DNA from 3 places in the Mesorhizobium sp. M1406 genome. Region 2 is predicted to be linked to each of the others. Evidence: predicted binding sites of a transcription regulator. Region 2 holds the regulator's gene; each other region holds the start of a gene.

Region 1 (9,656 bases), on a different contig from region 2:
CAACGAAAGATATTTGCGACGCATCGGCGCCGATCTCCATGACGGTCCGGCGCAACTCGTGGCGCTGGCGGCGCTGCGCATGGATAGTCCGGTGTTTTCCGGCGATGGCCATTCGGGTGAAAGCCGCTCGACCGAGGTCGCGATGATCCGCAAGACACTGGAGGATGCGCTGCGCGAAATACGCGGTATCTGCACCGGCCTGGTCCTGCCGCAGATCGAAACGGCTGCCGCGAGCGACATTCTTCGGCTGGCCGTCAACGAACACCAGCTGCGGACGGGAACGTCCGTGACCCTCACGCTGGCCGGGCAGTTGCCAGAACCTGGCGCCTCGGAGAAGATCAGCATCTATCGGTTCGTGCAGGAAGGGCTGAACAACGCCTATCGCCACGCGCGAGGCAAGGATCAGGCGGTGAGTGCCGGGATGAAGGGTGGCAGGCTTTTCGTTGAAGTATCGGATGCCGGGCCAGGCTTCGATCCCGCACGGGACGAGGGCCTCGGGCTCGCCGGTCTCAGAGAGCGGGTCGAAAGCATTGGCGGCCAGTTTGAAACCTTGACCGGGCCGCACGGCACGCGATTGGTGATCCGTCTATCGGTCGAGGAGCAAGCATGACTGGCGCCATTCGCATCGCCATTATCGACGATCATCCCCTCTTTCGCGAAGGTGTGACGCGCAGCCTGTCGGAGATCGGAGGCTTCGAGGTAGCTGGCGAGGGTGCCACGGCGCAGGATGCCGAACGCATCGCCGCGACGGTGCGGCCCGACATATTGCTGCTCGACATTTCAATGCCGGGCGGCGGTCTGGCCGCGGTCGCAAGCATCCTCGCCGGCCATCCGGCCCAAAAGATCGTCATGCTGACCGTTTCGGAGGCCAATGCCGATGTGACCATGGCCCTGAACGCAGGGGTGTGCGGCTATGTCCTCAAAGGTATCGGATCGCGCGCGCTTGCCGACATCCTGCGCAATGTGGCGGCCGGCGAAAGCTATCTTTCGCCGACGCTGTCGGCCCGACTGCTTTCGGATCTCCAGTCCCAGCAGCCGACCAACGGCATAGCGGACCGGCTGCGGCAACTCACCGAGCGGCAGACGGAAATCCTGCGGCTGGTGGCGGAGGGGCTGAGCAACAAGGAGGTCGCTTTGCGGCTGGAGCTTCAGGAGAAGACCGTCAAGCATCACATGACCGGCGTGCTGTCGAAACTCAATGTGCGAAACCGCACCGAAGCAGCCTTGATGATGCGTGAGGCGCGCGACCGCGACAGGAACCAGTCTTAAGCCGCAAAACGAGGTCACCTCCGCCGGGGGCGGCGGAGGTGACATGCGAAGCCGGCCGTTGCCTGTTGGCTAGCTTCACAAGGTCTTGAGACGGCTGACATCGGCCGGCGTGGCCCGGCGGTCGATGATCGTGCGACCGAATGCATCCTCCATCCTGAAACGACCATTCTCGATCTTTTCCGTTATGCCATCGGGATGCCGGACTGTGATCTTGTTGCCTGTCACGTCGACCTCTTTGACATGGCTCGCGCTATTGTCGTTCTTACCTCTGTTGGCTCCCGACTGGCCGGCATTGCCACTGTTGCCATTCCCGCTGCTGCTGTTGCCGCCATTGCCGCCACCGCTGTTGCCGCCGTTTCCACCGCCGCTGTTGCCACCGCCATTGCCACCCTTTTCTGCCTGTGCGCTGGCGGCGTAAATCCCGGGAACGGAGCCGTCGAAGGCAATCTGATAGGGAGCGATGGTCAACGCCAGCGCAGCCGCGGATTTGAGCGCAAGCCGGCAACAACGGGTCGTGAGCGATCTGTGCATCCTGATCTCCGTCGATTGAGCCCGGCCCGCCCACTCTCAAACGCTGCAGTTGCAACCAACATCGCCGAAAGACGTGGTGCCCGGAAGCGACCTCCGACCGTTGCGGTTGTCTCCTAGGACTTTTGGAAGCGCAAGGTTGGACTAAAGTCCTACACATGTGCTAATAGGTGCCGTATGAACGGCGGCGCGACCGCCGATGGCCATCGGGAAACTGGCTTTCCCGATGCCTGGCGGCGGCAGACGCCGGACATCAAGTCACCTCCGCCGGGGGCGGCGGAGGTGACTTGTGAGGCCGGGCCGCTGCCTGCTGGCCTTGCCTCACAATGCCTGGAGGCGACTGAAATCGCGCGCCGTCGCCGGACGTTCGATGGTCGTGCGGCCGAGGGCATCCTTCATCTCGAAACGATCATTCTCGATCTCTTCCGTGGTGCCATCGGGATGCTCGACCTTGATCTTGTCGCCGTCCACCTCGACCTTGTCGCCAGTGGCCGCATTGACATGATGACCGGCTCCGCCGTTGTCGGATCCGGAATTGTCGGTTCCGCCATGGTCGTTGCCGGCGCCATCGCCGCCGCCGCCGGGCCCGGAATTGCCGCTGTTTCCGCTGGCACTTCCACCGCTTCCACCACCGCTGCCATCATGTCCGCCATCCTTGGCGTGCGCGGCCGCGGCAACGATGCCAGAAGCGGAGTCATGGAAGGCGGGTTGATAGGGGGCGACGGCCAGCGCCAACGCCGATGTCGCTCTCAGAGTCAGCCAGCGATAGCGGGTGGGGATCGATCCGCGCATCCCGGTCTTCCTCTTCATCAGGCCGATGCCGAAATTGGCAAGCGGCCGACCATTGCCGGCATAGCGGCTTTGGCATAGGGGGCCTACGACCGATGCCGCGCCAACAGGGACCTTTGCTTGGTCCGATCAGGGACCTTGGTCCTCGCATTGCGCCGTTGCGAAAGGGTCGGCTGCCGAGGTCGTGGAACGCGGTTGAAAGCGGCCTGAGCTGTCACGAAAATGTGATCGATCGGATATAAGGGGTTAAACAGGCAACACGCTCCAGCCATCCCCAAAGCCAGAGGCAAGCCCCAGATGACCGAACATCGCTCTCCCGACGCCCGATTCCGCACCAGCCTGCTCGAGGAAAACGACGGCCCGGCAACCAACCCCACCGACAACCGCACCATGGGCGAGATCATCGCCGCGCGGTTCTCGCGCCGTGGCTTCCTCAAGGGCTCGCTGGCCGTCTCGGCTATCGCCGCCACCGTCAGCCCACTGGCGCTGGTCAGCGCCGACGAGGCCCGGGCTGCGGAAGGCTCGGCCTTCGCGTTCGACGAGTTGGAGGCCGGCATCGACGACAAGCACCATGTCGCGCCCGGCTACGACGCCGATGTGCTGTTGCGCTGGGGCGATCCGCTGTTTGCCGATTCGCCGGAGTTCGACCCGGCGAAACAGTCGGCGCAGGCTCAGGCGAAGCAGTTCGGCTACAACAACGACTATGTCGGCTACATCGCGATCGACGGTTCGGCCGAACATGGCCTGCTGGTCGTCAACCACGAATACACCAACCCGCATCTCATGTTCCCGGGCATCGTCAAGATCGTCGAAAAGGACGGCAAGAAGTCGGCCGAAGTCGCACCGCTCTCGAAGGAGCAGGTCGATGTCGAGATGGCAGCCCATGGCGGCACCATCGTCGAGATCCGCAAGGTCTCGGGCAAATGGCAGGTGGTGCGCGACGGAAAGCTCAACCGCCGCATCACCTCCAACACCGAAATGGCGCTGTCCGGTCCCGTCGCCGGCCACGACCGCGTCAAGACCAATGCCGACCCGTCCGGCGCCAAGGTTTTCGGCACGCTCAACAATTGCGCCGGCGGCGTCACGCCCTGGGGCAGCTATGTGATGGCCGAGGAGAACATCCACGGCTATTTCTCCGGCGACCTGCCGGAGGGCCACAAGGAGGCCGCCAACTACAAGCGCCTGGGCATTCCCGAAGGCGCCTATGAATGGGCCGCGCATTACGATCGTTTCGATCTCGCCAAGGAGCCCAACGAGGCCAACCGCTTCGGCTGGATCGTCGAGGTCGATGTCAACGACCCCACCTCGACGCCGAGGAAGCGCACCGCCATGGGCCGCTTCAAGCACGAGGGCGCCGAATCGATCGTCGCCAAGGACGGCCGCGTCGTCTTCTATCTCGGCGACGACGAGCGCTTCGATTATGTCTACAAATTCGTCACCAAGGCGGCGTTCAATCCGAACGACCATGCCGCCAACAAGGACCTTCTCGACGACGGCACGCTGCATGTCGCCAGGTTCGCCGACGACGGTTCGGTCGAATGGCTGCCGATCGTCTTCGGCCGGGGGCCGCTGACGACCGAAAACGGCTTTGCCAGCCAGGCCGACGTGCTGATCGAAACTCGCCGTGCCGCCGACCTGCTCGGCGCCACCAAGATGGACCGCCCCGAAGACATCCAGCCCAATGCCGTCAACGGCAAGGTCTATGTCATGCTGACCAACAATTCGAAGCGCAAGGCAGACCAGGTCGATGCCGCCAACCCGCGCGCCGAAAACGCCTTCGGCCACATCATCGAGATATCGGAGGATGGCGGCGATTTCGCCGCTGCCAAGGGCAAGTGGGAAGTGCTGCTGAAATGCGGCGATCCCACCGTGGCCGATGTCGGCGCCACCTTCTCGACGGCGACGACGGCCAATGGCTGGTTCGGCATGCCCGACAATTGCGCGGTCGATTCGGCCGGTCGCCTGTGGGTGGCCACCGACGGCCAGGGCCCGAAAGCCACCGGCCGCACCGACGGCCTGTGGGCGGTGGACACCGAAGGGTCGGCGCGGGCGACCTCGAAACTGTTCTTCCGCGTGCCGATCGGCGCCGAAATGTGCGGTCCGCTGTTCGCACCGGACGATCAGACCGCCTTCGTCGCCGTCCAGCATCCGGGCGATGGCGGCGAGGACTGGGAGCCGTTCGGCCGCCCATCCTACTACGAGGACCTGTCGACGCGCTGGCCCGACTTCAAGCCCGACATGCCGGTGCGGCCAGCGGTGGTCGCCATCACCAAACAGGGTGGCGGCAAGATCGCGGTCTGATGTCAGGCACCCGTTCGCACCTCAACGGACCGGCGGAAGCGCGCGAGAACTGGCGCTCACCCTGCTCGCGACGCACAATACCGGAATGGTCGCGGATGACACGCTAGTGGAGGTCGTGGGTTCCGGCGGCTCGAGCCGAAATCAGCGTGAGGCACCGGACGAGGCGCCAGCGGAACCTGCAATCCGTTTGGCGATCGCCTTGGCCAGGATGCCGGCATTGGCGAAACAGCCGCGAATGCTTGGCCGCATGCCGGTAAACCACAGGCCGGGGAATTTCGGATCGGATTGGCCGCCATTGAAGAGCGGAACGCCCTTGCCGTCGAGCACGCCGAGCTTGCCGACCATGGGCTCCAGCCCGGTGCGATAGCCTGTCGCCGCAATGACGATGTCGGGATAGACCAGACTGCCATTGGCCAGTATCACGCCGTCGCGGGTGAATTCCCGTATGGCTGGCACCACGGTAATCTTGCCCGATTTGATGGCGCTGACCGCGCCGTCGTCGGCGGCGATCGCGGTATAGTCAGAGGTCAACCGGCTGGCGCCGCCCGAGGGCGCTGGCGGCAGGCCGAATTTGGTCAAGTCGCCGAAAACCAGGCGCTGCGTTGCCGCCATCACCATATCGGCGATCCACAACGGCAAGCGCGCCATGAGCGGCGAAAGCCTGTGTACTGCGACCTTGCCGACCCGCTTGGGCAGCAAAGCGGGGCCGTTGCGAGCCGACAGCCAGATGGCTGCCGTGTCTATGCCGGCCAGATGATTGAGCGCGTCGAAACCCGAATTGCCGGCGCCTACGACCAGCACTTTTTGGCCTACATAGCCCTGCGCGTCGCCGAAATCCGCCGAATGGATGATGCGGCCGGCGAAATCCTTCATGCCTTTCCATTCGGGAATGAACGGCAGCCTGTCGCGGCCAGTGGCGATGACGACATTGCGGGCAAGGCGCGGTCCGGCGCTGGTCCGCAGCGCCCAATGATCGCCCTTGAAGGTGATCTCTTCGACAGCGACGCCAAACTGCACCGGCAGCCGGTTCTCCCCACTGAAATCATTCATGTGGCGGATGACGGCCGTCCTTTGCGGAAAGGCAGGCGTGCCGGGGGGATAGGCAAGGCCGGGCAGCGAAGAAAGATCGCGGTGGGTGTTGAGATGCAACTGCTGATGCCGCCGATGCCAGGGCTCGGCCAGCCGGCTTTCCTTTTCCAGAATTGCCGTCGGCACGCCGGCGTTCATCAAGGCATGCGCCGCGACCAGCCCGGCAACACCAGCGCCGACGACGATTGCCGGCTCGACCGTTATCGGCAGGTCCGCAACCGATCGGATTGTCGTATCAGTCATTCACCCTCGAATCCCCATTCGACCATTGCAGCAAGCTCGCAGGGTGCTGTAACCGTTTGATCCCGCGCGGGATCCATACAGCAAACCGCCGCCGATTTTCCAGCCATACGATTTTCGAGCCATCCATTGGGCCGCGATTGCGCTCTGTATGGCATATGCGCGATATCAGCGGTAATCAGGTCGCGGCAATGTGATTGATTCGAGGCCTTGGGGGCTGGTCTCTGTCATCCCCACGCGCATGCCCGGAGTCAGGGTTCGGTTTTCAAGGTCATGCGCAGAATCAAAGTGTTACAGCACCTTTGCGCGTCTTGAACGCGCGGTGCTATGGCGGCACGCGGAATCTCGACCATGCCCTCCTTGCGGATCTATTTCGACAAAATCCTAGAGGGCGCCGCGCCCAAGGTGGCGCGGCAGGAGCTGACGCATGTCGAGCGCCTGGCGCTGGTTCGCCGCCATGGTGACTTCTCGCTCGCCTATTCCAGCGCCGTTCAGAACAAGCTTTCCTATTTCGGTGACGCCGACGGCTACATCGCCTTCGGCACCAAGATGAAGCATCATTTCGCGCTCGGCGACCCGGTGGCGGCTCCAATGCTGCGGTCCGACTACATCAGACGCTTCGTCGAGACCGGCGGAAGCCCGTGGTTCGTGCAGATCGGCGAGGAGACCGCGCGCGTGCTGGCCGGGCTCGGCTACAAGGTCAATCGGCTCGGCATCGATACCCGCCTCACCCTGCCCGATCATGATTTTTCCGGAAAGCGCAACGAGACCGTGCGCTACTCCGAGCGCTGGCTGTTGAAGAAGGGCTTCTCGTTCGAAGAGGACAAGCGTACGATCCACCTCGACGAGATCGCCCGGCTCTCCGACAACTGGCGCGGCGACCGCATCGTCAAGCGTAGGGAAATGGGCTTTCTCAACCGCCCGTTCGCCGACCATCTCGGCATCGATATGCGCCGTTTCGTCCTGCATGGCCCCAATGGCGAGTTGGTCGCCTTGCTCGACTTCGACCCGTTGTATCGCGACGGCAAGGTCATCGGCTACACCACCGCCTTCAAGCGCAAGCATATCGATGCCTCGCCGCATGCCGAGATCGGCCTGACCAAATTCGCCGTCGACCGTTTTCGCGAGCAAGGCATCTCGGTGGTGACGCTCGGCCTGTCGCCGCTCGTCGATATCGGTCCGAGCGGATTTCCCGAAAGCGATTTCTGGCGTAACACCTTCCAGCGCGCCTACGATTCTGCCTGGGTCAACCGCCGCAGGTTCAACCTGCAAGGCCAGGCGGCGTTCAAGCGCCGCTTCCACGGTGTCGAGGAGCCGGTCTACATCGCCTTCCGCAAGGGGACGTATGTCGAGATGCTGGGGTTGCTGCGGCTCGTCAAGGCGATCTAGACCTGGCTGCGGCTCAGGCACTTTCGCCGCTCAGTTCCTCAGCCGGTAACCGGTCCTGAAGATCCAGGCGACGATCGTTATGCAGATGGCCAGGAAGACGACCGTCATGCCTAGGCTGATGCCGACCGAGACGTCGGACTTGCCGTAAAAGCTCCAGCGGAAGCCGCTGATCAAATAGACGACCGGATTGAACAGTGTCACCGTGCGCCAGATGCCGGGCAGCATGTTGATCGAATAGAAGCTGCCGCCGAGGAAGGTCAGCGGCGTGATGATCAGCAGCGGCACCAGCTGCAACTGCTCGAAACTCTTTGCCCAGATGCCGATGATGAAGCCGAACAGGCTGAAGGTCACCGCCGTCAGCACCAGGAAGGCGACCATCCAGAACGGGTGCAGGATGGTAAGCGGCACGAACAGCGACGCTGTCGCCAGGATGATCAGGCCGAGGATGATCGACTTGGTCGCGGCACCGCCGACATAGGCGATGACGATCTCCAGATAGGAGACCGGCGCCGACAGCAATTCGTAGATCGAGCCGACGAATTTCGGGAAGTAGATGGCAAAGGAGGCGTTGGAGATCGACTGCGTCAAGAGCGACAGCATGATGAGGCCCGGCACGATGAAGGCGCCGTAGCTGATGCCGTCGATCTCGGTGATGCGCGAGCCGATGGCCGAGCCGAAGACGACGAAATACAGCGATGTCGAGATGACCGGCGAGACGATGCTTTGCAGCACGGTGCGGAAGGCACGCGCCATTTCCATCCGGTAGATCGCCCATACCGCGCGTAGATTCATGGCCGGGCGCAGGTTCATGGCTCTCTCCTCACCAGATTGACGAAGATCTCCTCGAGCGAGCTGTTTTGCGTGTCGATGTCGCGGAACTGGATGCCGTCGGCCTCGAGGTCGCGGATGAGCGAGGCGACGCCCGGCCGCTCGGCCTGGTTGTCATAGGTGTAGGTCAGCTGCCCGCCATCGGCCGACAGCTCCAGCGCGTAGCTCGAGAACGCCTCCGGAATTGCGGGCAGCGGATTGCGCAGTTCAAGCACCAGCCGCTTGCGGCCGAGCTTGCGCATCAGTTCGGCCTTGTTCTCGACGAGGACGATCTCGCCGCGGTTGATGACGCCGACGCGGTCGGCCATCGCCTCGGCTTCCTCGATGTAGTGCGTGGTGAGGATGATGGTGACGCCGTCCTCGCGCAGCCGGCGCACCATCGCCCACATGTCCTGGCGCAGCTCGACATCGACGCCGGCGGTCGGCTCGTCGAGGAACAGGACGCGCGGCTCATGCGACAGCGCCTTGGCAATCATCAGCCGGCGCTTCATGCCGCCCGACAGGGTGATCGCCTTGGCGTCCTTCTTGTCCCACAGCGACAGGTCGCGCAGCACCTTCTCGACGAAGGCCGGGTTGGCCGGCTTGCCGAACAGGCCACGGCTATAGTTGACCGTCGCCCAGACGCTCTCGAAGGCGTCGATAGTCAGTTCCTGCGGCACCAGCCCGATCAGGCTGCGCGCGGCGCGATAGTCCCTGTTGATGTCGTGACCGTCGACGGTGACGGTGCCCGACGAGCGGTTGACGATGCCGCAAACGATCGAGATCAGCGTCGTCTTGCCGGCGCCGTTGGGCCCAAGCAGCGCAAAGATCTCACCGCGCTGGATGTCGAGATTGACCTCCTTGAGCGCGGTAAAGCCGGTGGCGTAGGTCTTGGAGACCCCGGAAATGGACAGGATGGAAGGCATGGCTGAAAACGGCTGCTTGAAAGAGGTCCCTTGATATAGGCCGAATGTCGCTGTGCGCAACCGGAAGTCAATGCCGCTGCCGCCAGTTCTCGACAATGATTGCAGGGTCACGGGCGCTCAGGCCGAGCACGCGCCACGCCTGCGTCATGTTGGCGGGGCGCTGCGGCGTTCCGCCTCGCGGCGGGACGCCGCTTTGACCACGCCCGGCTTGCGCCCTATTCTTCAATCATTAGAAGCAGCCGGAGCCCACCATGGACCCGCTCATCCTGTCGCGCATGCAATTCGGCGCCAATATCTCGTTCCACATCCTGTTTCCGA
Region 2 (9,656 bases):
CGTGTTCGAGAAGTTCAGCCAGGTCGACACCTCATCGACGCGGCGGCACGAGGGAACCGGCCTCGGCCTCGCCATCACCTCGCGACTCGTCGAGCTGATGGGCGGCGACATCGGTGTCGAGAGCGCCGAAGGCAAGGGCTCGACCTTCTGGTTCGCGGTCACGCTGCCCAGCGCCGGAGAGCAGAACGGGCAGCGCATCATGCCGATCGACGTGACCGGCGCGCGCGTGCTGATCGTCGACGACAATGCCGTCAACAGGGCCATCCTGACCGAACAGATGACATCGTGGACGTTCGATTCCTGCGCGGCCGAAAGCGGCGCCGAGGGCCTCAAAGTGCTGATCGCCGCCGCCGCCTATGGCGTGCCGGTCGATTGCGTCGTGCTCGACTACCAGATGCCTGAGATGAGCGGCGCCGAAATGGCGCGGATCGTGCGCAACACCGCCGGCCTTGCCCGCACACCGATCATCATGCTGACCTCGGTCGACCAGTCGCTCGCCAACACCAGCTATCGCGATCTCGGCATCGATGCCCAGCTGATCAAGCCGGCGCGCTCATCGGTGCTGCTGGAAACGTTGGTCGCCACCATCCAGCGGCATCGCCACAACACGAGCGGCGGCGACGACCTGCCGCTCGCAGGCACCGTCCCTGTAGCGCGGCCACAGCCGTCGGCGCCGGCGGAACAGCGGGCGCTGCTGCAGCCGCCTTCGATTCGCCCACGGCCAGCCACGACGGGTGGCGACGACAGGCTGGACATACTGGTGGCCGAGGACAATGAGGTGAACCAGATAGTGTTCACCCAGATTCTCGGCGAGACCGGTTTTGGTTTCGAGATCGTCGGCAATGGCCGCAAGGCGCTCGACGCCTTCGGCCGGCTCAATCCGTGCATGATCCTGATGGATGTCTCGATGCCGGAGATGAACGGGCTGGAGGCAACCGCCGCCATTCGTCGGCTGGAGGAAGAAACCGGCACGCATGTGCCGATCGTCGGCGTCACCGCGCATGCGCTGAAAGGCGATCGCGAGCGCTGCCTGGAGGCCGGCATGGACGACTATCTGCCCAAGCCGATCAGCCCCAGGGCCCTGCTCGAGAAGGTCGAGCGCTGGATCGGCGCCAGCCGTCAGGCTCAGCGCAACGCCGGGTAAGGGGTTCCCGCCGCACCGGTTCGCGAGAAGCCAAGCAAAGATTCGCGACGCGTCCCGCGCGCAGCACTATGGCGCGATCGCACCATATCAAAACTGTGCCTGATCAAGACAATGGCCGTATTCGAATTCCGCTCTTCCCAGTTACGGGCGGGAGCAGCGACCGCCGGCATGAGACAGCGTCAACCTACCCCAACGGACCTGTTTTCGGCGATGGCCCGGCCACGACACCGTGGCCGAGAGCAACGCGCTCCCGTCCGGCTTTTCTTTATAAAGCCCTGCTGATCTCAAATCGCCGGCCAGCCTCGGGCCTAAACGTCGCAAGTCCCTGATTCCGGGGACAAAGCCGGGCTCCATCGGGAGTGCTGGCCAGTCCACAATTTGTTCGTCCCGATCATGCGTTACCGGGGTGACATCAAACTGTCATGCGACTGTAATAATCGAAGGCTATTGGCCTCAGCGGGCGCCGAGAGCAATGGCGCCGAGAGACCATCTTCCGAACAGGAGCAGGCCACATGAGACATTTCATCCGCTCGGCGGCCGTTGCGATCGCAATGGCTACGGCGTCCACTTTCACCCTTTCCGCGGCAATGGCAGCTGATCTTTCCGGCGCCGGCTCGACCTTCATCTATCCGGTGTTCGCCAAATGGGCCGACACCTACAAGAAAGACACCGGCGTCGGCCTCAATTACCAGTCGATCGGTTCGGGCGGCGGCATCAAGCAGGTCATCGCCAAGACCGTGACCTTCGGCGCCACCGATAAGCCGATGTCCGATGCCGACCTGGAAAAGAACGGCCTCGTGCAGTTCCCGATGGTGATGGGCGGCATCGTGCCGATCGTCAACCTGACCGGCATCAAGCCGGGCGAACTGGTTCTTGACGGCGCGACCCTGGCCCAGATCTACCTCGGCGCCATCACCACCTGGGATGATGCTGCGATCAAGGCGCTGAACCCGACCCTGACCCTGCCGTCCACCGCGATCGCCGTCGTGCATCGCTCGGACGGGTCGGGCACGACCTTCAACTTCACCAACTATCTGGTCAAGCTGTCGCCCGACTGGAAGGACAAGGTCGGTTCGGATACAGCCGTCGAATGGCCTACGGGCGTAGGCGCCAAGGGCAGCGAAGGCGTCGCCAATACCGTCAAGCAGACCGACGGCAGCATCGGCTACGTCGAGTATGCCTATGCCAAGCAGAACAGCCTTTCCTACTCCAAGCTGGTGAATGCCGCCGGCAAGGTCGTCGAGCCGTCGCTCGAATCCTTCGGTGCGGCTGCTTCGAATGCCGATTTCAAAGGCGCGAAGAACTTCAACGTCATCATCACCAACGAACCCGGCGACACCAGCTGGCCGATCGCTGCTTCGACCTGGGTGCTGATCCACAAGGTTCCCGACGATGCCGCCGCCACCGGTGAAGCGCTGAAGTTCTTTGCCTGGGCCTACAAGGACGGCAAGGAAACCGCCAAGGCGCTCGACTATGTCTCGATCCCCGACAGCGTCGTCGACCTGATCAAGACCTCCTGGAAGGCCGACATCCAGGCCGACGGGAAGCCCGTCTACGCAGGCGAGTAATAACCTTTGAAGGAGCGCCGCGGCGCGGCGCTCCTTTTTCCTCAACTCAAAGAGCCGAGCTTCACATGAGCGCTGTCCAGGAAGCCTTGCCAGCCATTCGAGGTTCGCGCGATGCGATCGTCAGACGATTCGCGCTGACCGACGCAATCTTCCACGGGATGACCCGGGCCGCCGCCATATTGGTGCTGGTCCTGCTTGGCGGCGTCGCGATCTCGCTGTTTGCCGGATCCTGGCAAGCCCTGTCGACCTTCGGCTTCTCTTTCCTGACCAGCGAAAGCTGGAATCCGGTGACGGAGAAGTTCGGCGCGCTGGCACCGATCTACGGCACCATCATCACGTCGGCCATCGCCATCCTGATTGCCGTGCCGCTCGGCATCGGAATTGCCATCTTTCTCACCGAGCTTTGCCCACGCCCGTTGCGGCGGCCGATCGGCATGGCGGTGGAACTGCTGGCCGGCATCCCCTCGATCATTTACGGCATCTGGGGCCTGTTCGTGCTGGCGCCGTTCCTGCAGACGATCGTGCAGCCGTTCATCATCGGCGTGTTCCACGGCATTCCCGGCCTCGGCAGCCTGTTTGCCGGTCCGCCCTATGGCATCGGCCTGCTGACCTCGTCGCTGATCCTGGCCATCATGGTGCTGCCCTTCATCACCTCGATCACCAAGGACGTCTTCGACACGGTGCCACCGGTGCTGAAGGAATCCGCCTACGGCATCGGCTGCACGACCTGGGAAGTGACCCGCCGCGTCGTCATTCCCTACACAAGGATCGGCATCATGGGCGGCGTCATGCTCGGCCTCGGCCGCGCGCTCGGCGAAACCATGGCGGTGACCTTCGTCATCGGCAACGCGCACCGCATCTCGACCTCGCTGTTCGCGCCGGCAACGACGATCTCCGCGACCATCGCCAATGAATTCACCGAAGCCGTCGGCGACCTCTACACGTCTTCGCTGGTGGCGCTCGGCCTGATCCTGTTCGTCATCACCTTCCTGATCCTTGCCATCGCCCGCTACATGCTGATGCGCATCGACGCCCGCACCGGAGCCTGACCGATGTCGACAGCCACATCGCTTCACCAGAGCCGCAAGAGGAAGAATGCCGTGATGATGACCTTGTGCGTCACTGCGGCGGGCATCGGACTTGCCTGGCTGGCGCTCATCCTCGGCGCGCTGGTCTACAAGGGCGCCGCCGGCCTGTCCCTTGACGTCTTCACGCAGATGACGCCGCCTCCCGGCGACGCCGGCGGCCTGCTCAACGCCATCTATGGCAGCGTGGTGATGACGATCATCGCCGTCATCGTAGGCACGCCGATCGGAGTACTGGCCGGCACCTACATGGCCGAATACGGTCGCTTTTCCAAGCTGACCACCGTGGTGCGTTTCATCAACGACATCCTGCTGTCGGCGCCGTCGATCATCATCGGCCTGTTCGTCTACGAACTGATGGTGCGGCCGATGGGGCATTTCTCGGCAATCGCCGGTGCTGTCGCGCTCGCCATCCTCGTCATTCCGGTTGTGGTGCGCACCACCGAAGACATGCTCAATTTGGTGCCGAACGCCTTGCGCGAAGCCGGCACCGCGATCGGCGCGCCGCGCTGGGTGGTCATCAAGTCGGTCGCCTACCGCGCCGCGCTTTCCGGCATTGTCACCGGCATATTGCTGTCGATCGCCCGTATCTCCGGCGAGACGGCACCACTGCTCTTCACGGCGCTCAACAACCAGTTCTGGTCGAGCAATCTCAACGCGCCGATGGCCAGCCTGCCTGTCACCATCTTCCAATTCGCTCTCAGCCCTTACGAGGAATGGCAGCAACTGGCCTGGACCGGCGCACTTATCATCACATTGACGGTTCTCGCGCTCAGCATCGTTGCGCGCAGCCTGACCGGACGCAGAGAGGACAAATGAGCCAGATGTTGTCTCCAGACATGACGATCGCCGCCGAGGCCACCGCCAAGGCCAAGATCGAGGTCAAGAACCTCAATTTCTACTACGGCCAATCGAAGGCGCTGAAGGACATCACGCTGTCCTTGCCGGAGCGCAGCGTCACCGCCTTCATCGGGCCTTCGGGCTGCGGGAAGTCGACGCTGCTGCGCGTCTTCAACCGCATCTATGAGCTTTATCCCAGGCAGACGGCCGAAGGTCAGGTGCTGCTCGACGGCCAGAACGTTCTTGACCGCTCGCAGGACCTCAACCTGCTGCGCACCAAGATCGGCATGGTGTTCCAGAAGCCGACGCCATTTCCGATGTCGATCTATGAAAACATCGCTTTCGGCATCAGGCTCTACGAGAAGCTGAGCAAATCCGAGATGGACGGCCGCGTCGAGCAGGCGCTGAAGCGCGCGGCACTCTGGACCGAGGTCAAGGACAAGCTCGACGCCAGCGGCCTCAGCCTCTCAGGCGGCCAGCAGCAGCGACTCTGCATCGCCCGTACCGTGGCGGTGAAGCCGGAAGTCATCCTGCTCGACGAGCCCGCCTCGGCGCTCGATCCGCTGTCGACCGCCAAGATCGAGGAGCTGATCGACGAGTTGCAAGCCGACTACACGATCGTCATCGTCACCCACAACATGCAGCAGGCGGCGCGCGTGTCGAAGCAGACGGCCTTCATGTATCTGGGCGAGCTGGTCGAGTTCGACCGCACCGAGAAGATCTTCACGTCGCCCCGCGAGAAGCGCACGCAGGACTACATCACCGGCCGCTTCGGCTGAGCTCAGGCATACGAGGAACAGGATCATGAGCGAACACACAGTCGCTTCTTTCGACGAGGATCTCGGTCAGATCAGCAAACTGATCAGCGACATGGGCGATCTCGCCAGCTCGATGGTCGGCGGTGCGACCAAGGCGCTGTTGAATTCCGACAACGCCTTGGCACAGCGCGTCGTCTCTGACGACGCGATCATGGACGCGCGCCAGCGGGAGCTCGACGACCGCGCCATCACGCTGATCGCCAAGCGGCAGCCGATGGCCGACGATCTGCGCCATGTCGTCGGTTCGATCCGCATGGCCGGCGATCTCGAACGCATCGGCGACCTTGCCAAGAACATCGCCAAGCGCGTCGGCACTGTCGGCCTCAGCGTTACGCCGCGCGACCTTTCGCACTCGATCGATGGAATGGCACAGCTGGTGCTGATCCAGGTGCAGGGCGTCATCGAGGAATATGCGGCGCGTGACGCCGCCGCGCTGGCGAAACTGCGTGCCGACGACGAACGCATCGACGTCAAATACACCTCCGTGTTCCGCGAACTTCTCACCTATATGATGGAAGACCCGCGCAACATCACCGCGTGCACGCATCTTTTGTTCTGCGCCAAGAATCTCGAGCGCATCGGCGACCACGTCACCAACATCGCGGAAAATGCCTATTATGTTTTGACCGGCACGCAGCTGCCGGCCAATCGTCCGAAGCAGGACGAGACGACAATGTCCGCGCCGGCGGCATGACGATAGGGGTGACCAGCCGATGATCGCGCCACGCATCATGGTGGTGGAGGACGAGGAGCCGCTAGGCGTGCTGCTCCGTTATAATCTGGAGTCCGAGGGCTATCAGGTCGAGGTGGTGACGCGCGGCGACGAGGCCGAGATCCGGCTGCAGGAGAACGTTCCCGACCTTCTGGTGCTCGACTGGATGGTGCCGGCGGTTTCCGGCATCGAACTCTGCCGGCGCCTGCGAATGCGCCCCGAGACCGAGCGGCTGCCGATCATCATGCTGACCGCGCGCGGCGAGGAGAGCGACCGCGTGCGCGGCCTCTCGACCGGCGCCGACGACTATCTGGTCAAGCCTTTCTCGACGCCGGAGTTCATGGCCAGGGTCAAGGCGCTGCTGCGCCGTGCCAAGCCGGAAGTGCTGTCCAGCGTGCTGAAGGTCGGCGACATCGTGCTCGATCGAGAATCGCACCGGGTCTATCGCAAGAAGAGCGAGATCCGGCTCGGGCCGACAGAATTCCGCCTGCTCGAATTCATGATGCGCCATCCCGGCCGCGTGTTCTCGCGCAGCCAGCTGCTCGACAATGTCTGGGGCGAGACGATCTACATCGACGAACGCACGGTGGACGTGCATGTCGGCCGGCTGCGCAAGGCGGTCAACAACGGCCGCATGCCCGACGTCATCCGCACCATTCGAGGTGCAGGCTACGCGATCAGGGAAGATTAATTCCCATCCCATCCCGATAAATCGGAACCCAGGTTCAAGCTCGGTCAGCAGGCGGTCGCCAACGGCCGCGAAGGGTGGAATGTTGCATTCGTCTCATCGGTGGAGAACGAGCATGTGGCGCACAGGAGCGGTCATCCCATCAGTTTTCGAATGACCGCATTTGGGCCAAGGCGACAGGCGGCTTCTGGCATCCAAAAAGCGATGGCGGACATTCAAGCAGGCGGGATTGAAATCTTTAACCGACCCTTCGCGGTCGTTGCCCGGTCGCAGCGAAACGTCCGCAGCGGAGTGAGCCATGCTGGAATTGATTGTGCGTGGCTAACTGGTCGGTCCCCTCACAACTCGATTGCTCTGCGATCTCTCAAACTGCTGTTGTGTCCGGCTGGCCGCGGGAAGAACGGTTCGCGATTAGTCGGTCATAATCGCCATTTTGCCCGTAAAACTCTGCCCTCCAAATCGTGCTCCTTCTAGCGAGGATTGAACTAATGCATTTATCTATATCCGTCAAAGCACGCGACTTTCACATAAATATAGAATTTTATTAAAATTACATTTTTGACGGAGGACGGATTCCTTCTCTTTATTCAGTGTATGTGCGCCGAATGGTCAATATTATCTCGGATCGGATGACGATTCCCTGGAACTATTTCATCCGTTGCAACGTTGCTTGGGAAGCAGTCGCTGGGACTCGTATCGAATGATTTCACCAGGTCGGATACCATGAGGAAGGATTTCTGATGAGCACCGTCGTAAACGCCAAAGGCATCCCTCTTCCCTACACCGGCGCTTCCACTCATTGGTTCTCGGCCACTGGGTCTGGACCGGAACTGCATGGCACCTCCGGCAACGACTCCTTCTGGGGAGACACCGGCGTCAAGGTCACGATCTACGGTGGCGCCGGCGACGACTACTATCACCTCTATTCCACCAACAATAAGGTGGTCGAGGATCCTGGGGCAGGAATCGACACGATCGACACATGGATGAGCTACAAGCTCCCCGACAATTTCGAGAACCTCGTCGTTACCGGCGCCAATCGATATGCGTTCGGAAATGCGTTGGACAACATCATCAAGGGCGGGTCGGGTCATCAGACGCTGGATGGCGGCAAGGGCGACGATGTCCTGATCGGCGGAGACGGCGCCGACACTTTCGCCATCTCTAAAGGAAATGGAAGTGATCTTATCTTCGATTTCGGTGCGACCGATACGGTCCGCCTTAACGGCTATGACTTCACTTCGTTCGATGCCGTCCGTTCACAGATGGTTCAGGTGGAATCGAACGTGATGCTGAACCTCGGATCCGACGAGATCCTGGTGTTCAAGAATACGACCATCGACAAGTTGCAGCCCACCCAGTTCGAGCTGCCGATAGACAAGTCCGGAATGACGCTGTCCTTCTCCGACGAATTTAACACGCTGAGCCTTCGGAACGGACAGGACGGCACCTGGAATTCCAATTTCTGGTGGGGAGCGCCGAACGGCAGCACATTGAGCAGCAATGGCGAGTTGCAATGGTATGTCGACGCCAATTATGGCCCGACGAGTTCCGTCCACCCGTTCAGCGTTGAAAACGGCGTCCTCACCATCACCGCGGCGCAGGCGCCGGAGGACATCAAGCCTCTGATCAACAATTACGAATACACCTCGGGGATCCTGACGACGCACGACACCTTCGCGCAAGCCTATGGCTATTTCGAAATGCGGGCGGACCTGCCCGAAACAGCCGGAGCATGGCCGGCCTTCTGGCTGCTTCCGGAAGACGGATCGTGGCCGCCGGAGCTGGACGTTGTCGAAACGCGCGGCCAGGACCTGAACACGCTCTACATGACGGCGCATACCAATGAGACGGGAGCGCACACGAAGGTTTCGTCCACGGTGAACGTTGCGGACACCGACGGTTTCCACACCTATGGCCTGCTCTGGACGAAGGATGAGCTTGTCTGGACCTACGATGGTGTAAAGGTCGCCCAAGCGGCAACGCCGTCCGACATGCACGACCCCATGTACATATTGGCAAATCTCGCGGTGGGCGGCATTGCCGGCCAGCCTCCTGACCATCTGGCGACGCCGGCGGAGATGAAAATCGACTACATCCGCGCCTATACGCTGGACGACCTGCAGCACCACCCCTTGGACATCGCGGCCGACCATTCGGTCTAAGCGACGCCCTCACGTTGGGGCCATGAGCCGTTGGGAGCGCGGGAATGATTGCACAGTCTGGTCTGCGGGCAGTCTTGAGGCGCGCCATCGTAGATGTCGGTGTTTTCTCGTTCCTCATCAACATCCTGCTATTGGTGATCCCCCTCTATCTCTTGCAGGTCTATGACCGCGTCCTGCCGTCCTCCAGCGTCGAGACGCTTTTCTACCTCTCTGCTATCGCGGTTCTCGCGCTCGCCTTTCTCGGTCTCCTCGATACGGTCCGCTCCGTTTACACACAGCGCGTTGCAGCCACGGTCGACAACAGATTGGGCGCGAGGACATTCGCCGTCTCGCTTGAGGCTAAGTACGCCGGCGGCGCAGCTCTGTCTCCACTGCGCGACCTTGCCTCGGTATGCGCCTTCATCAGGTCACGCGGCGCGGCGGTCTTGTTCGACCTGCCGTTCGCTCCGTTCTTCCTCGCCCTGCTGTACCTCATCCATCCTTTTCTGTTTTGGCTTACGCTGACAGGAGTTGCGCTGTTGCTTGCGCTGGTCGTGGCAAATCAGCTTGCCGTCGGCAGGAACGACGCTTTGTCCGCGGAACGTTCGGCTGTCGCCAGCCTGTCGGAGCAGGCCTTTGCCCGCAGCGCGGAGACGC
Region 3 (9,656 bases), on a different contig from region 2:
GTTCTGGTGGACGAAACCCCAGTCGGTGCGCATCAGGAAGCGGCGCTCGGCCTCGCTCATGCGATAGAGCTCGCGGAACTGGCCATCACGCATGCGGTAGCTGGCGGTGCCGGAGCTCGGCAGCAGCCGTGTCGACAGGCAGTTGAGCAATGTCGTCTTGCCGGAGCCGGACTCGCCGACGACAGCCAGGACTTCGCCCGGCCACAGGTCGAAGGAGACGTTGTCGCAGCCGACGCGCGAGCCGTAGAATTTGGAGAGCGCGGAGACGCGCAGCAGCGGTTCGTCGGTCATCGCGCCGGCTCCATATTCCCTGGGGCAAGATGAGTTTCAGGGGCAAGATGGCCGCGATGGCCGTCCGCCCGCCGCTTCTCACAGTGGTCAGTGTCTGAGCAGACGAACATGTGGCCGCCGTGATCGTCGAGAATGACCTCGTCGAGATAGACATTCTCGGCCGCGCACAGCGCGCAGGGCTGGTCGAAGGTCTGCACTTCGAACGGATGATCCTCGAAGTCGAGGCTGACCACGGCGGTGAAGGGCGGCACCGCATAGATGCGCTTTTCGCGGCCGGCGCCGAACAGCTGCAGTGCCGGCGAGCGGTGCATCTTGGGATTGTCGAATTTTGGCGTCGGCGACGGGTCCATCACGTAGCGGCCCTCGACCTTGACCGGATAGGCATAGGTGGTGGCGATGCGGCCGTGCTTGGCGATATCCTCATAGAGCTTGACGTGCATCAGGCCATATTCCTCCAGAGCATGCATCTTGCGCGTTTCGGTCTCGCGCGGTTCGAGGAAGCGCAGGGGTTCGGGGATCGGCACCTGGTAGACAAGCACCTGGCCCGCGGTGAGCGGATGTTCGGGAATACGGTGGCGGGTCTGGATGATAGTGGCGCTGGCTGTATCGGTGGTCACCGCGACATTGGCGACCTTCTTGAAGAAGGCACGGATCGACACCGCGTTGGTGGTGTCGTCGGCGCCCTGGTCGATCACCTTCAAGACATCGTCGGGGCCGATGATCGAAGCGGTGACCTGGACACCGCCGGTGCCCCAGCCATAGGGCATCGGCATTTCGCGCGAGGCGAACGGCACCTGATAGCCGGGAATGGCAATGCCTTTGAGGATCGCCCGGCGGATCATCCGCTTGGTCTGCTCGTCGAGATAGGCGAAGTTGTAGGTGGCGATGTCTGTCGGTTGAGCGGTCATTCCGCGGCCTCCCTTTTCTCTTCGACCTTCGCAGGGTTCTCACGCGCGTCGTATTCGGCGCGCATGCGGCGCACGAGGTCGAGTTCGGCCTGGAAGTCGACATAGTGCGGCAGCTTCAGATGTTCTACGAAGCCGGTCGCCTGGACGTTGTCGGAATGCGAGATGACGAACTCCTCGTCCTGGGCGGCCGCGACGACATCCTCGCCGAGTTCTGTCGCACGAAGAGCGCGGTCGCACAGCGCCATCGCCATCGCCTTGCGCTCGCTCTGGCCAAAGACGAGGCCGTAGCCGCGGGTGAATTGCGGCGGCGCCTTGGCCGACCCCTTGAACTGGTTGACCATCTGGCATTCGGTGACGCGGACAATGCCGAGCGGCACCGCGAAGGGCAGTTCGGCCACGTCGAGCTCGAGCTCGACCTCGCCGATGCGGATCTCGCCGACGAAGGGATGGTTGCGGGCATAGCCGCGCTGGGTGGAATAGCCGAGCGCCAGAAGGAATCCCTCATCGCCGCGCGACAGCGCCTGCAGGCGAATGTCGCGCGCCATCGGAAATTCCAGCGGCTCGCGGGTGATGTCGCCGGGGACGTGATCCTGCGGCATGTCGCCGTCCGGCTCGATCAGGCCCTCGCGGGCGAGGATCGCCGAGACGCGCGGCATGGCTTGCGCTTCCGTCTCGCGCAGCAAGGGTTCGGCAACATCAGCGCCACCGGCAAGCTCGGGATCGAGCAGCCTGTGGGTGTAGTCGAAGGTCGGGCCGAGCAACTGGCCGCCGGGCAGGTCCTTATAGGTCGCCGACACACGCCGCTCGACCAGCATGTTGGCGGTGTCGATGGGCTTGGTGTAGCCAAAGCGCGGCAGCGTGGTGCGATAGGCGCGCACCAGGAAGATCGCTTCGATCATGTCTCCACGCGCCTGGACGATAGCGAGTGCGGCCAGTTCGCGGTCATAGAGCGAGCCTTCGCTCATCACCCGGTCGACGCCGAGCGCCAGTTGCTCGACGATCTGGTCGAGGCGGAGTGCCGGCACCGAACGGTCGCCGCGCCGGCGGTCGGCAAGCAGGCTGTGCGCATTGGCGATTGCGGCCTCGCCGCCTTTTACCGCGACATACATCTTACGCCTCCGTCGTCTTGATGCGCGTGATGCGCGGCAGGCAGGCAATGCCGTCCGATGTGGCGAGGATGATGTCGACGCCGCGCGGAAAGCGCTTGATATTCTGCTTCCACTGTTCGACGAAATGGCGCGGCATCTGTGCCGGCGCGATCGTGGCGCTGGTTTCGATACCGGGCCCTTCGAGCAACAGCGGCGTGCCGGAGACGAGATCGCTGATCTGCAGGATCAGCGTGGCCGAACGGTCGGGATAGTCCTGGGTGCCTTGCGAAAAGCCGTCGAGCGCCATCATCTCGGCTGGCGTTGCAACAAACGCGAAATGCGCATCGGCCGGTGTGTTGGCCAGCGGCGCGCCGGTGTGGAAACCGAGCCAGGATTTGATGGCAGTGGAAGCCTGCAAAGCCGGATCGAGCCAGAGCGGGGTGTCGTTGTCGCAAAGCGCTAGCGCGATGGCGCCGGCGGTTGCCGATAGCGGCGCCGGCGGGCGGGCGAGGGCCGGCAGCGGCTGCACGCTGCCCGGCCGCGCCATTGCGTCCATGACGGCGCGGAACACGGTCTGTGCGTTGAAGACCGGATCGGCGAAACCGCCGTCTATCGATTGGGCTGCGATGTCCATCAGTCTTCTCCGCGAACCATGGTGAAGAAATCCACCTTCGTTGCCGCCGTCTCGGCGCGGCGTTTTTCATGGACGGTGGTCAGGGCCGACCGGAGAGGGGCAATCAGCCTGGTTTTGACCTCGTTGCGGCGGGCCGGGTCCTGCCACAGTGCGTCGGCGATGGCCGCAAGCCTTGTCTTCTGCTTGTCGCGGCCAAGCGCATAGCAATGGCCGACCTGCCCGGACGGCAGCCGGACGGTGGCGCGGGTGACGGTCGCCTCGCCGACATTGAAGGGCGCGCCGCCACCGCCGATGCGGCCGCGCACGGTGACCACGCCGGTTTCGGGGCCGCGCAGCAGTTCTGCTTCCGAAGGCAGTCCGGCCTCGTTCCAGAGCCGCACGATGTCATCGGCGCTGGATTGCGCCAGTGTTGCCATGGCGGCCTTGCGCTCGGCCTGGTCGCGGGCTTCCTGTCCTCGCATGAGCAATAGTCCTTGTGGCCAAATTCGTCTATTGATATAGACAACTATACAAATTATACCCATTATCTAGCGCGAGTCCATGACGGGTGGATGACAGGGCTAAAAGGCTGGGGGCAATCAATGGTCGGGCGGCTGGCAGCGGACAGCATCGAGCGACGCAGCGGCGTTTCGCTGTGGCGGCAGATCGCCGACAAGATCCTACAGGCGATCGCCATCGGCGATTTCGCCGAAAACGCAGCGCTGCCGCCGGAGGTGGCACTGGCCGAGCGCTATGGCGTCAACCGCCACACGGTGCGCAGCGCCATATCAGCCCTTGTGCAGGAAGGGGTGCTGCGGGCCGAGCAGGGGCGTGGCACCTTCGTGCGGTCGCGCAAGCGGCTGTCCTATCCGATCGGCGCGCGCACACGCTTTTCGACAGGCCTGCAAGGGCAGACGTCGGAACGGCACATCGTCCTGCTTGCCTCCTCGGTCGAGCCGGCCAGCCAGCGCGTTGCCGAGGGGCTGGGGCTCGCCAAGGGGGCCGACGTGATCCGCCTGGAAACGCGCGGCGAAGCCGATGGGCGGCCGGTGTCGCGCGCTGCCGGCTGGTTCGATGCCAGGCGCTTTGCCGGCATCGATGCCGCCATGGCCGAGACCGGTTCGATCACCGCGTCGCTGGCCCGTTTCGGCATCGACGATTATCTCAGGCAATCGACCGTGCTGTCGGCGCGCCATGCCGATGCGGCGGACCTTGCCGACCTCGACCTGCAGCCGGGCGCCATCGTGCTGGTCACGGTCGCTGTCAATGTCACGCCGGACGGCCAGCCGATCCAGTTTTCCGAGTCGCGCTTCCCGGCCGAGCGCATCGAACTCAAATTGTCAGCTCTGTAGGGAGTGCCGACCTTATACGAGACTGTGATTTATCTGACTCACGCTGATATCAGGCCAGTTCGGTCGCGCTCACCTGTCAGCGTCGGCGCATTTGAGAACCGGCTTCGATCTGCGCGGGGCGTCGTCAATTCGGACCGGGTTCACCGCCTGCCGTGTTATGACCCCACCTCGATCACGGCCTTGATCAGGCCGGATTTCTCGTGCGCCCAGCGGGCGAGATCGTGCGGCGTGCCGGCCAGCGTGGTGCGGTGGGTGACGAGCTTGGCCAGCGGCACGGCGCCGTTGCGGATCGAGGCGGCGACGTGATCGAAGTCGGCGCGCAACGCGTTGCGGCTGCCGATGAGCGTCATCTCGCGTTTGTGGAATTCCGGATCGGAAAAGCTGATGTCGTCCTTGACGACGCTGACCAGCACCAATGTTCCGCCATGCGCGACATGGGCGAAGGCCGACTGCACGGACTGGGTGTTGCCGGTGGCATCGAAGACCACATCGAAACCTTCGCCTGATGTCGCCTCCTTGACCAGATCGGGCACCGCGCCGCGCGAGCCGTCGAGGGTTTGGAAGCCAAGCTCGTTCGCGGCGAAGGCGAGCCTTTCGCTGCTCATGTCGAGCAGCGTCGCATCGAGACCGGCGATGCGGGCGAAGATGGCGGTGCCGAGCCCAATCGGGCCGGCGCCGATGACCAGCGTGCGTGCGCCGGAATCGGCGCGTGCACGCCGCACGGCATGCGCGCCGATGGCCAGGAACTCGACGGCGGCGGCGTCCGCCAGCGACAGGCCATTGGTGGGATAGAGATTTTGCGCCGGCACCAGGATGCGTTCGCACATGGCGCCGTCGCGATGCACGCCGAGCACCTCGATCCTGACGCAGCAATTCGGCTTGCCGTGCCGGCAGGCGATGCACTTGCCGCAGGAAAGATAGGGGTTGATGACGACCGGTTCGCCAACGGCAAGATCGACACCTTCACCGGTCTCGACGATTGTTCCCGCCACTTCATGGCCCATGATGCGGGGATAGGCGAGGAACGGGTGCTTGCCCTCGAAGATATGGTAGTCGGTGCCGCAGATGCCGACATGGCTGACGGCCACCAGTGCCCAGCCGGCAGGTGGCGCGCCGGGCGCTGGACGGTCTTCCACAACAAGATCGCCGGGTAAGCGGCAAACAACGGCTTTCATGCGCAATTCCAGTCTGTAGTGAAATCGCCGGCCCGGCAGTCATGTCGGGCCGGCGACCGATTTGGGTTCGGCCTACTTGCCGCGACGGCGCAGCCCGTCGAAGTAGACGATGATGATGATAAGCGCGCCGGTGATGATGCGCTGCCAGAACGAGTTGACGTTGAGCAGATTGGCGCCGTTGTTGATGGTGGCCAGGATAAAGGCACCAAGCAGCGGCCCATGAACCGAGCCGACGGCACCGAACAGCGAGGTGCCGCCGATCACCGACGAAGCGATCGCCTGCAACTCCCAACCTTCGGCCTGGGTCGGGTTGCCGATGCCGATGCGGGCGGCCAGCAACACGCCGACGAACGCCGCGCAGAGGCCGGACAGCGTGTAGGCCATGTAGATGGTGCGCTGGACATTGACGCCGGACAGGCGCGACGCCTCGGCGTTGGAGCCGACCGAAAACAGGTACCGGCCCCAGCGGCTGTGATGCAGGAAGATATACGCCGGAATGCCGACCAGGATCACCATCCAGAACAGGTTGGGGATGCCGATGAAGGAACTGCGCGAGAACGCGGTGAAGGTGTCGCTGTTGATGTTGATCGAATTGCCGTTGGTCATCAAAAGGCCGATGCCGCGCAGCGAGGTCAGCGTCGCCAGCGTGATGATGAACGGCGGCAGGCCCATCTTGACTATGCCGAAGCCGTGAAACATGCCGATGGCGACACCGACCAGCAATGTCACCAGAATTGCGAGCCAGATCGGGAAGCCGGCGTTGATCATCATGGCGACGACCACGGTGGCGAAGCCGACAACGGCGCCAACGGACAGGTCGATGCCGCCGGTGATGATGACGAAGGTCTGGCCGACCGCCATGATGGCGATCATCGAGCCTTGGCGCAAAAGGTTGGCGATGTTGTTGCCGGAGGCGAAGCTCGGCGTCGCCACTGAAAGCACGATCCACAGCAGCACCAGCAGCGCCAAAAGCGTCAGCCCAAACAGGACGTTATAGTTGCGCTTCGGCTTTTCGACAGCAATCGCCTCGGTGCTCATATCTGTCCTCCCTGCTTTTCTTGTTTCTCGGCGAGCGCCTGCGTGAGAATGTCCTCGTGGCTGGCGGCGCGAAAACCGTGTGTCGCCACCAGTTTGCCGCGCCGGAACACATGCAGCGTGTCGGCGAGTTCGTAGACTTCCGGCAGATAGGACGAGATCAGGATGATGCCTGCGCCCTTCGACAGCAGCGCACCGAACAGACGGTAGATCTCGGCCTTGGTTCCGACATCGACGCCGACCGTCGGCTCGTCGAAGATGAACAGCTTGGCGCCGTGGGCCAGCCATTTGCCGATGACGATCTTCTGCTGGTTGCCGCCCGACAGGCTGGACGCCAGCGCGCCGCGCGTCGGCGTCTTGATGCGCAGATCGGCGATCTGGCGATCGGCCTGCGTCTTTTCCTGCGCGCTCGAAATCAGCAGGTTGTTCGAAATGCGCTTGTAGATCGGCAGGTTGAGATTGAGTCCGACCGGCAGGTTGAGGCAGAGGCCCTGGTCGCGGCGGCTTTCCGGCGCCAGCGCCATGCCGAGCTTGATCGCGTCATGCTCGGAATTGACCTGAACCTCCTTGCCTTCCCAGAGAATCTGGCCGGCCGATTTACGGTGGCGGCCGTAAAGCGTGGTGACGAACTCGCTGCGCCCGGCGCCGATCAGGCCGTAGAGCCCGACGATCTCGCCGGCGCGGACCGTCATCGACACATTTTCGAACCCCTTGCCGGAGAGGTTCGTGGCTTGGAGGATCGCCGCGCCGGGCGTAAAATGTTCCTTGTGATAGATCTGCTCGATCGAGCGATTGATCATCATCTTGACCAGCTCGGCGTCGTTGGTCTCGGTGATGTTGCGGGTGCCGACCAGCGTGCCGTCGCGCAGTACCGAGACGCGGTCGGCGAGTTCGAACACCTCTTCCATACGGTGGCTGATGTAGATGATCGTCACGCCCTCGCCCTTCAGCCGGCGGATCAGGGTGAAGAGCTGATCAGTCTCCTTGCGGGTGAGGTAGGCGGTAGGCTCGTCGAAGATCAGGAATTTGGTGCCGCGCACTGTGGCGCGGGCGGCGGCGATCAGCTGCTGCTGGCCGATGGTCAGGTCGCCGAGCGTGACGTGTGCCGGCAGGTCGAAGCCGAGATCGTCGATGATCTTCTGCGCTTCCTTGACCATGGCGCGTTGCTGCAGGATGCCGAAGCGGGAATTCTCCTCGCCGAGGAACATGTTGGCGGCGACCGTCAGGTGCCGGCAGAGCACGACTTCCTGGTGCACGGCGTTGATGCCGAGCGCCATGGCCTCGTGCGGCGTCGCCAGAGCAGCCGGCTGGCCCTCCCAGATGACCTCTCCGGAGGTGCGCGGCATGACGCCGGTCAAAAGCTTGATGAGCGTGGATTTGCCGGCGCCGTTCTCGCCGACGATGGCGTGGATTTCGCCGGATTTGAAGGCGAGATTGACCGGTTTCAGTGCGTGGGTGCCGGGATAACGCTTCTCCAGCCCGCGCAATTCGAGGATGGTCCGCCCCGGTTCCAGCACGGGTGCCGGATGCAGTTCCTGCGCCGTCGATGTCATGACAATCCTCCCAGATTGGCCTCCCAGATCGGCCTCACGATTGGCACGCGGCGAGGCAAGGATATGCCCCGAAAACAGCCTAGCCCAGGCTTGTGGATTGCCAAGCCGTTTGTGCCGGCAGCGGAAGTCTCCGGGGCCTGCGCCCCGGAGATGATTTGAATGCGACGGCTTAGAGCTTCGGGTTGAGCAGCGCGTCGATCTTCGGGTCCTTCATGTTGGCCTTGGTCACCAGATTGGCGCCGGTGTCGACATTGGCCTCGACCTTTTCTCCCTTCGAGGCGGCGAGCGCGGTCTTGATGCCGTCGTAGCCCATCCGGTAGGGATCCTGCACGACGAGAGCCGAGATGACGCCGTCATTGAGGAACTTGATCAGCTTCTCGTCACTGTCGAAGCCGACCAATCCGACCTTGCCGGAAAGGTTGTTCTCGGCAATCGCCTGTCCAACGCCCTGCGCCATGATCAGGTTGGAAGCGAAGATGCCTTTCAGATCCGGATTGGCGGTGATCAGGTCGGTCGCGATGTTGAGGCCGGTCGTGGCCTGGCCGTCGGCATATTTGTCGGCGACCAACTCGAGGCCAGGATATTTTGCCTTGAGCTGTTCCTTGAAGCCCTGGGCGCGCTGTTCGAGCGAGCCGGCGCCGGGAAGTGCGGTGATCAAGGCGACCTTGCCTTCAATCTTGCCGCCATTGGCTTCGCCGATGGCTGCGGCCAGACCGTCAGCAGCGACGCGGCCGCCCTGGACATTGTCGGTGGTCAGGAACGAGGTGAAGGCCTTGGAGTCGGCGCCGGAGTCGATGCCGATGACCTTGACCTTGGTGGCGGCCTCGTCAATCGGCTTGCCGAGCGCCTTGGCTTCGGTCGGCGCGATGACGACGGCCGCCGGATTGCCGGCGACGGCGTTCTCGAGGATCGAGATCTGGCCGTTGACGTCGGTTTCAGCCTGGGCGCCGAGCTCCGGCACATTGACGCCGAGATCCTTGCCGGCCTTGCGGGCGCCGGCCAGAACGATCTGCCAATAGAAGGACGTGGTGTCCTTGACGATGATCGGAATGGTCACGTCCGCCGCCGAAACCGGCGCCGAATGCATGACGCCGGCGAGCATCGAAGCTGCTGCCAGCGCCATGACGGCGCGGCGGTTGAGAATGCTGGTCACGAATTTCATGTGGTTCCTCCCTAAGTCGCCCGGTGAACGTCACGGAAGCTCCGTCCGGATAGGCGTGGCCCAAACAGAACTTTATCAATAAAAAACAGTTGCGATGTTTTGATAGTGCATCGAACCAGCCGATGCAAGCGGTGTTTGACGAGTCATCGCGAAGGCTGGCAGAGGCAAATCCATCGCGCTCCCTTGCCGTCGTCAAGCGCTTCCGTTTCCGTTCCGCGAATGCATGGAATATTAATTCCACATCTTCGTCAATATGGAATGTTCATTCTTTCATGGGATCGCAAGAATGTGAGCCCTGGGCATTGTTCACTGGGGTGGATGCGAATTTCACGCCAGCTCCTGCACCAGCGTATAGGGGCGATATCTGGCGTATTCCGCCTCCGGCACGTCGATGTCGAGCAGTTCGAGGTTGCGCGTCAGGTTTGCCAGCTTGGCGGTGCCGGTCAGCACGGTGGCGACCGCTGGTTCACGCAGCGGGA

Evidence for each region. The regulator PhoB, encoded in region 2, activates phosphate uptake and scavenging genes when phosphate is short. The targets are predictions, from matches to a motif close to TGTCATNNANCTGTCAT.
Region 1: a site for PhoB is predicted at 2,799-2,815, ahead of NKH03_RS31330 (PhoX family protein). Genes of this name have one in related genera too.
Region 3: a site for PhoB is predicted at 3,462-3,478, ahead of phnF (phosphonate metabolism transcriptional regulator PhnF). Genes of this name have one in related genera too.

Annotation. Positions count from the first base shown of each region.
Region 1 is NZ_JAMYKW010000080.1:4,586-14,241, forward strand. It holds gene NKH03_RS31310 (sensor histidine kinase) at 1-610, shown strand, start outside; gene NKH03_RS31315 (LuxR C-terminal-related transcriptional regulator) at 607-1,269, shown strand; gene NKH03_RS31320 (hypothetical protein) at 1,345-1,800, opposite strand; gene NKH03_RS31325 (hypothetical protein) at 2,119-2,589, opposite strand; gene NKH03_RS31330 (PhoX family protein) at 2,884-4,887, shown strand; gene NKH03_RS31335 (flavin-containing monooxygenase) at 5,029-6,219, opposite strand; gene NKH03_RS31340 (phosphatidylglycerol lysyltransferase domain-containing protein) at 6,568-7,605, shown strand; gene NKH03_RS31345 (ABC transporter permease) at 7,636-8,397, opposite strand; gene NKH03_RS31350 (ABC transporter ATP-binding protein) at 8,412-9,338, opposite strand; gene NKH03_RS31355 (cytochrome ubiquinol oxidase subunit I) at 9,590-9,656, shown strand, end outside.
Region 2 is NZ_JAMYKW010000001.1:267,899-277,554, forward strand. It holds gene NKH03_RS01370 (PAS domain-containing protein) at 1-1,144, shown strand, start outside; gene pstS (phosphate ABC transporter substrate-binding protein PstS) at 1,657-2,712, shown strand; gene pstC (phosphate ABC transporter permease subunit PstC) at 2,778-3,761, shown strand; gene pstA (phosphate ABC transporter permease PstA) at 3,765-4,616, shown strand; gene pstB (phosphate ABC transporter ATP-binding protein PstB) at 4,613-5,416, shown strand; gene phoU (phosphate signaling complex protein PhoU) at 5,442-6,149, shown strand; gene phoB (phosphate regulon transcriptional regulator PhoB) at 6,169-6,858, shown strand; gene eglC (endo-1,3-1,4-beta-glycanase EglC) at 7,596-9,020, shown strand; gene NKH03_RS01410 (type I secretion system permease/ATPase) at 9,065-9,656, shown strand, end outside.
Region 3 is NZ_JAMYKW010000016.1:8,686-18,341, forward strand. It holds gene phnK (phosphonate C-P lyase system protein PhnK) at 1-291, opposite strand, end outside; gene NKH03_RS15715 (alpha-D-ribose 1-methylphosphonate 5-phosphate C-P-lyase PhnJ) at 288-1,199, opposite strand; gene NKH03_RS15720 (carbon-phosphorus lyase complex subunit) at 1,196-2,308, opposite strand; gene phnH (phosphonate C-P lyase system protein PhnH) at 2,310-2,921, opposite strand; gene phnG (phosphonate C-P lyase system protein PhnG) at 2,921-3,382, opposite strand; gene phnF (phosphonate metabolism transcriptional regulator PhnF) at 3,503-4,252, shown strand; gene NKH03_RS15740 (zinc-binding alcohol dehydrogenase family protein) at 4,408-5,427, opposite strand; gene NKH03_RS15745 (ABC transporter permease) at 5,500-6,465, opposite strand; gene NKH03_RS15750 (sugar ABC transporter ATP-binding protein) at 6,462-8,015, opposite strand; gene NKH03_RS15755 (ABC transporter substrate-binding protein) at 8,185-9,177, opposite strand; gene NKH03_RS15760 (aldo/keto reductase) at 9,505-9,656, opposite strand, start outside.